3 regions of the Streptomyces sp. NPDC101237 genome follow, and region 1 is predicted to be linked to each of the others. Evidence: riboswitches for the same ligand, from Rfam matches in the RefSeq annotation. Region 1 holds a riboswitch; each other region holds the start of a gene.

Region 1 (2,259 bases):
ATGTCCGGCCGGCCGACGACGTCGGCGATCCGCCCGAACCGCCAGCCGCCGTCCGCCTTCAGACCGCGGCTGACGATCGCCGCGACCGGCCAGGCGAAGAAGACGGCGAAGAACGCGACGGGCACGGCCATCAGGCCGAGCCGCGCCGCGCCTGCGCGCCTGCCGGTCACTTGAGTACGAGCGAGGTCCACGCCTTGACCCACTGGTCACGGTCGGCGGCGATCCTGTCGGGCGCCATGGTCTCGGGGGCCTTCGCGGCCGGACCGTACTTGGTGAACTCGGCGGGCACGCCCGCGCCCTCGACCACCGGGTAGACGAACATGTTCAGCGGCATGTCCTCCTGGAACTCCTTGGAGACCAGGAAGTCGAGGAACGCCTTGCCGCCCTTGGAGTTCGAGGCGTTGCTCAGCAGCCCGGCGAACTCGATCTGCCGGAAGCAGGTGCCGGCCGCGACGCCGGTGGGCGCGGTGCCCGGCTTCGGGTCGGCGTAGATGACCTCGGCGGGCGGCGAGGAGGCGTACGACACGACGAGCGGCCGGTCGCCCTTGGCCTTACGGCCGCCGGCCGAACCGGAGAACTCCTCGTTGTAGGCCTGCTCCCAGCCGTCGACGACCTTCACGCCGTTGGCCTTGAGCTGCTTCCAGTAGGTCTGCCAGCCGTCGTCGCCGTACCGGGCGGCGCTGCCGAGCAGGAAGCCGAGTCCCGGCGAGGAGGTGGCCGCGTTCTCCGTGACGAGGAGGTTCTTGTACTGCGGCTTGACCAGGTCGGCGAAGGAGGCGGGCGGGGCCAGCTTGTGCTCGCTGAAGTACGCCTTGTCGTAGTTGACGCAGATGTCGCCGTAGTCGACGGGCGTCACCCGGTGCTTGCCGGCGTCGAGCTGGTAGTCGGTGCCGACCCGGTCGAGGCCCTTGGCCGTGTACGGCTGGAAGAGGCCGTTGTCGAGCGCCCTGGACAGCAGGGTGTTGTCGACGCCGAACAAGACGTCGCCCTGCGGGTTGTCCTTGGTGAGGATCGCCTTGTTGACGGCCTGGCCCGCGTCGCCGTCCTTGAGGACGCGCACCGTGTAGCCGGACTGCTTCTCGAAGTCCTTGAGCACGTTCTTGGAGACGGCCCACGAGTCGTGGCTGACCAGGGTGACGGTCTTGGAGTCGGCCGGGGCGCCCGAGGACGACCCGCACGCGGACAGCGTGAGCAGACCGAGTCCGACGGCCGCGGACACGAAGGTCTTGGTGTGCACTGGTGTTTTCCTCCTGGGGTGGACCAGGAAGAGACGCGGCCCCACCCGGTGGAACCACCCGGGCAGGGCACAACAGCTTGAGTGATGACCGAACTTCCTACCCAGAATGACCTGGGCGAGGTTCAGAGGGTCTGCGGCCCGATTGCCGCACTCTCAGCGCTGTGGCGCTCCCCTGTCGGAATATGAAGATGTGTCCAGATCCTACCGCTCGGTCGCCGCCAGCTGACCGCACGCTCCGTCGATCTCCTGGCCACGGGTGTCCCGGACGGTGACGGGTACGCCGTGCGCGGCGATCGCCTCGACGAAGGCCTTCTCGTCCTCGGGCCGCGAGGCCGTCCACTGGGAACCCGGCGTCGGGTTCAGCGGGATCAGGTTCACGTGCACGGGCTTGCCCTTGAGCAGGCGGCCCAGCCGGTCGCCGCGCCACGCCTGGTCGTTGATGTCACGGATGAGGGCGTACTCGATGGACAGCCGCCGGCCGCTCTTCTCGACGTACTCGAAGCCGGCGTCCAGGACCTCGCGCACCTTCCACCGGGTGTTCACGGGGACGAGGGTGTCGCGCAGTTCGTCGTCGGGCGCGTGCAGGGAGATCGCCAGCCGGCACTTGAGGCCCTCGTCGGCGAACCGGTGGATCGCCGGCACCAGCCCGACCGTCGACACGGTGATCCCGCGCTGCGAGAGGCCCAGGCCGTCCGGAGCCGGGTCGGTCAGCGCCCGGATGGCGGTGACGACCCGCTTGTAGTTGGCCAGGGGCTCGCCCATGCCCATGAACACGATGTTGGAGAGCCGCGCCGGACCGCCGGGCACGTCCCCGTCCCGGAGCGCCCGCATCCCGTCCACGATCTGGTGGACGATCTCCGCGGTGGACAGGTTCCGGTCCAGACCCGCCTGCCCGGTCGCGCAGAACGGGCAGTTCATCCCGCACCCCGCCTGTGAGCTGATGCACATCGTCACCCGGTCCGGGTAGCGCATCAGCACGGACTCCACGAGCGTGCCGTCGAACAGCCGCCACAGCGTCTTGC
Region 2 (2,259 bases), on a different contig from region 1:
ACCGCCACCAGCAGCGGATTCGAGCCCTGCAGGATCGCCGGGAGGATGAACAGGGTCAGCACCATGAAGCTGACGGCGAGCGCGACGAGAGCCATCACACCGCGCAGCCGGCCCACCACGACGACTGCGAGCGCGAAGATCCCGGCCAGCAGGGCCATCGGGAACTTCCGGTTCACGTCGGTGACCGAGTACTGCAGGTCCCTCGGTGCCGAGGGCTCGTAGGCGACCACGACCTTCTCGCCCTCGTGCAACTGCCGCGACTGGTCGGGTTGCACGATCTCGGTGAACGTCCGGCCGGTGTCCTTTCCGGTACCGACCCGGACCGTCGCCTTCTTGCAGTTGCCGTCCTCCTCCGGCCTCGCCGAGCCGCCCTCGCCGGTGGAGGTGTCCGCGGTCGAGCCGCCCCCGGAGGCGTTGACGGACTTGCAGCTGACCGGAACGACCTTCGTCACCGTGGCCTGCTGGGTCTGGCGGTCGAAACCGACGCCCGTGCGCTCGTGCGGCGGAGCACCGCCGGGCCACAGCACCACGAGGCCGACCACGACCGCGGCGGTGAAGGGGATGAGGATCGCCGCGATGACCTTGCGCAGGTGCTTGGAGACCGGCGTGGCGGGGCCGTGGCTGTGCGAGTGACCGTGTCCGCCGCCTGCCCCGGAACCACCCTGGCCGGAACCCTGACCCGGAGGGTGTCCGTGGCCGTGGCCGTCGTCGTGGGCATGGGCGTGCCCCTGGCCGTGGGCGCCATCCCGTCCGTGGCCGTGGTCGTGCGGGCCCCCCGGTCCGTGGCCGAGTCCGTCACCGGCACCGTGGCCCCCGTGGCCGTTTCCCCCGCCCTGCCCGGCGCCGTTGCCACGCCTCGGGTCGGGGGGCGGATAGGGGTGCTGCTGTGTCGTGGTCACCGCCAGATCATCGCAAGAACGACAGGGGCCCCCTGTTCACCGCGCCCGAATTGACGCTAGCGTGGAGGCACCTTTGCACACGCGGGAGCTCGGAGCACCGGGCTGAGAGGGCGCTGACCTCCGTATTCGCGATGTTTCACGTGGAACGAGTGATGTTCCACAGGAAACGCCGCCCGACGGAAGCCGCTGCGTCGACCGCCGAACCTGTTACCGGGTAATGCCGGCGTAGGGAGTAGGTCTCATGACCAACAAGGACGTACGCACGCCTGCCTCCAGTCAGGACGAACAGCCCGTTTCGGGTGAACCGTCCACGGAGGCCGGGAAGTCCATCGGCTGGCACAAGGGGTACGTCGAGGGTTCGCGCCCCGACCTCCGGGTGCCGGTCCGTCAGGTGCACCTCACCAACGGCCAGTCGGTCACGCTCTATGACACCTCCGGCCCGTACACCGATCCGCTCGTCGAGACGGACGTGCGCAGGGGCCTGCCCCCGCTGCGGGAGAACTGGATCATCGCCCGCGGGGACACCGGGGAGTACGCGGGCCGCCCCGTCCGCCCCGAGGACGACGGGATCAAGCACACCGCGCCGCGTGGCGGGCTGCGCAACCTGGACGCGGTCTTCCCGGGCCGTCCGCGTCAGCCGCGCCGCGGCCGGGAGGGCGAGGCGGTCACGCAACTGGCGTACGCCCGCCGGGGTGAGGTCACTCCGGAGATGGAGTACGTGGCCATCCGGGAGAACGTCTCCCCCGAGGTCGTCCGTGAGGAGATCGCGGCGGGACGGGCCGTGCTGCCTGCCAACGTCAACCACCCGGAGATCGAGCCGATGATCATCGGCAAGCGGTTCCTGGTGAAGGTCAACGCCAACATCGGCAACTCCGCGGTGACCTCCTCCATCGAGGAGGAGGTGGAGAAGATGACCTGGGCGACCCGCTGGGGAGCCGACACGGTCATGGACCTCTCCACCGGCCGCAACATCCACACCACCCGCGAGTGGGTGCTGCGCAACTCCCCCGTCCCCATCGGCACGGTGCCGCTGTATCAGGCCCTGGAGAAGGTCGACGGCCGGGCCGAGGAGCTGACCTGGGAGATCTACAAGGACACGGTCATCGAACAGGCCGAGCAGGGCGTGGACTACATGACCGTCCACGCGGGCGTGCGGCTGCCGTACGTGCCGCTCACCGCCAACCGCAAGACCGGCATCGTCTCGCGCGGCGGTTCGATCATGGCGGCCTGGTGCCTGGCCCACCACAAGGAATCGTTCCTGTACGAGAACTTCGAGGAACTCTGCGAGATCCTCGCCGCCTACGACGTCACGTACTCACTGGGCGACGGCCTGCGCCCCGGCTCCATCGCCGACGCCAAC
Region 3 (2,259 bases), on a different contig from region 1:
ACGGGGCCGAAACGCTTCGGCGTGAACGGGCGGGCCTCTTCCGGCAGCTCCCCGCCGGTCAGCACCTCCGCCATCACGTCTCCCGTGACGGGGGTGAGCAGCACCCCGTTGCGGTGGTGCCCGGTGGCCAGCAGCAGCCCGTCCAGGCGGGTCGGCCCGAGCAGCGGCGCGTTGTCGGGGGAGCCGGGGCGCAGCCCGGCCCGGGTCTCGGTCAGCGGCAGCTCGGTGATGCCGGGCACCAGCTCGTGCGCGTCGCGCAGCAGCTCGTACACCCCGCCCGCGGTGACCGTGGTGTCCCAGCCCAGTTCCTCGCTGGTCGCGCCGACCACCAGCTCGCCGTTCTCCCGGGGCACCAGGTAGAGATGGCCGCCGCGCACCACGGCCCGCACGGTCCGGCTGAGGAACGGCGCGTACCGGGCGGGCACGGTCAGCCGCAGCACCTGCCCCTTCACCGGCCGCACCGGTGGCAGCACGTCCTCGGGCACTCCCGCCAGCCGCCCGCTCAGGCTGCCGCCGGCGAGCACCACCCGGTCCGCGGCCAGCCGTTGCCCCGCGCGGGTGACGGCGCCGGTGGCCCGCTCCCGCACCACCGCCAGGCGCTCGGCCCAGTCGCGGTGGAAGACCACCCCGGCCCGCTCGCACGCGGTCACCAGCGCGGCCGCCAGCCGGCGCGGGTCGATCTGGTGGTCGCCGTCCACCCGCAGCCCGCCGCGCACACCCGGCGCCAGCATCGGCTCCAGGCGCCTGCACTCCCGCCCGGACAGCCAGACCGAGTCCAGCCCCGACCGCTGCTGGAGGGCGTGCAGGTCGCGCAGGTGCGCGCGGTCGTCGGCGTCCAGCGCGACCGCGAGCGTGCCGCAGCGCCGGTAGCCGAGGTCGTGGCCGGTCAGCTCGGTCAGCTCGGCGGCGAAGCCGGGATAGCGGCGGGCGGAGGCCAGGTTGAGCCCGAGCAGGGTCTGCTCGCCGTGGTGCAGTTCGGTGACCGCGGCCAGCATCCCCGCCGCGACCTGCGCGGCGCCGCCGCCGGGCGCGGGGTCGGCGACGGCGGTGGCGAGCCCGCGCTGCGCGGACCGCCAGGCCGTGACCAGGCCGATGATGCCGCCCCCGATGACGAGGACGTCGGACGTATGTGCGGACATGGGCGTCCAGCCCCTCCCTTCGCCGGCATGACCCGGATCAGGTTCGTACGGTCGGAGGCCGCCAGCCTCCCTCTCAGCCCGGTGCGTCCGGGCTCCCGCGTGTGCTTCCCGGCCACCCTAGCCCGCGCCGCCGCGCCCTCGTAAGACGGCCTGCCGGGCGGTGTGGAACAGGTCACTCAGCACGCCCGCTGACTGACTCTTTGTCAGGTGTCTATCGTTCTTGTCTATGGTGATCACGTGAGCGAGCAGACGCAGCGACGGAGCACGTCACAGACGCGACGCGTGGTCGTCGTCGGCGCGGGCATGGCCGGGGTGCAGACCGCCGTGGCCCTGCGCGAACAGGGCTTCGCCGGCACGGTGACCCTGATCGGCGCCGAACCGCACCAGCCCTACGACCGGCCGCCGCTCTCCAAGGCGGTGCTGCTCGGCAAGGCGGAGGGCTCCGCCTTCGAGGTGGACTTCGAGACGCTCGGCATCGAGCTGGCGCTGGGCCGCGACGCGCTCGGCGTGCGCCCCGCCGACCGCGAGCTGGACACCGAGGCCGGCCCGGTGCCCTACGACGTCCTGGTGCTCGCCACCGGCGCCGAGCCGGTCACGCTGCCGGGCACCGAGGGCGTGCCCGGCGTCCATCTGCTGCGCACCCTGGACGACGCCGAGCGGCTGCGGCCCGTGCTCGCCCGGCAGCACGACATCGTGGTCGTCGGCGCGGGCTGGATCGGCGCCGAGTTCACCACCGCGGCCCGCGAGGCGGGCTGCGCGGTGACCGTGGTGGAGGCCGCCGACCGGCCGCTCGCGGGAGCGCTCCCGGCCGAGGTGGCCGCGCCGATGGCCGCCTGGTACGCCGACAGCGGGGCCGACCTGCGCACGCACACGCGCGTGGCGCGCGTCGAACCCGGCGCCGTGGTGCTCGACGACGGCTCGCGGGTGCCCGCGGGCGCGGTCGTGGTCGGCATCGGCGCCCGTCCCGCGACCGCCTGGCTGACCGGCTCCGGCATCGGCCTGGGCCGGCACGGCGACGTGCTCGCCGACGACCGGCTGCGCACCGGCGTCCCGGACGTCTACGCGGTCGGCGACTGCGCCTCCTTCCCGTCCGGCCGCTACGGCGAGCGCCTGCTCGTCC

The links. Region 1 has a riboswitch for thiamine pyrophosphate ahead of ACIRQ9_RS19785 (thiamine ABC transporter substrate binding subunit). Riboswitches for the same ligand answer to the same signal wherever they lie in the genome.
Region 2: linked by a shared signal. The riboswitch ahead of thiC (phosphomethylpyrimidine synthase ThiC) and the one ahead of ACIRQ9_RS19785 (thiamine ABC transporter substrate binding subunit) in region 1 are both predicted to bind thiamine pyrophosphate.
Region 3: linked by a shared signal. The riboswitch ahead of thiO (glycine oxidase ThiO) and the one ahead of ACIRQ9_RS19785 (thiamine ABC transporter substrate binding subunit) in region 1 are both predicted to bind thiamine pyrophosphate.

The regions. Positions count from the first base shown of each region.
Region 1 is NZ_JBIWNY010000012.1:51,154-53,412, forward strand. It holds gene ACIRQ9_RS19780 (ABC transporter permease) at 1-131, opposite strand, end outside; gene ACIRQ9_RS19785 (thiamine ABC transporter substrate binding subunit) at 167-1,237, opposite strand; TPP riboswitch at 1,314-1,421, opposite strand; gene rlmN (23S rRNA (adenine(2503)-C(2))-methyltransferase RlmN) at 1,439-2,259, opposite strand, start outside.
Region 2 is NZ_JBIWNY010000001.1:274,573-276,831, reverse strand. It holds gene ACIRQ9_RS01310 (YibE/F family protein) at 1-899, opposite strand, end outside; TPP riboswitch at 971-1,148, shown strand; gene thiC (phosphomethylpyrimidine synthase ThiC) at 1,141-2,259, shown strand, end outside.
Region 3 is NZ_JBIWNY010000016.1:211,536-213,794, reverse strand. It holds gene thiO (glycine oxidase ThiO) at 1-1,139, opposite strand, end outside; TPP riboswitch at 1,137-1,248, opposite strand; gene ACIRQ9_RS24910 (NAD(P)/FAD-dependent oxidoreductase) at 1,377-2,259, shown strand, end outside.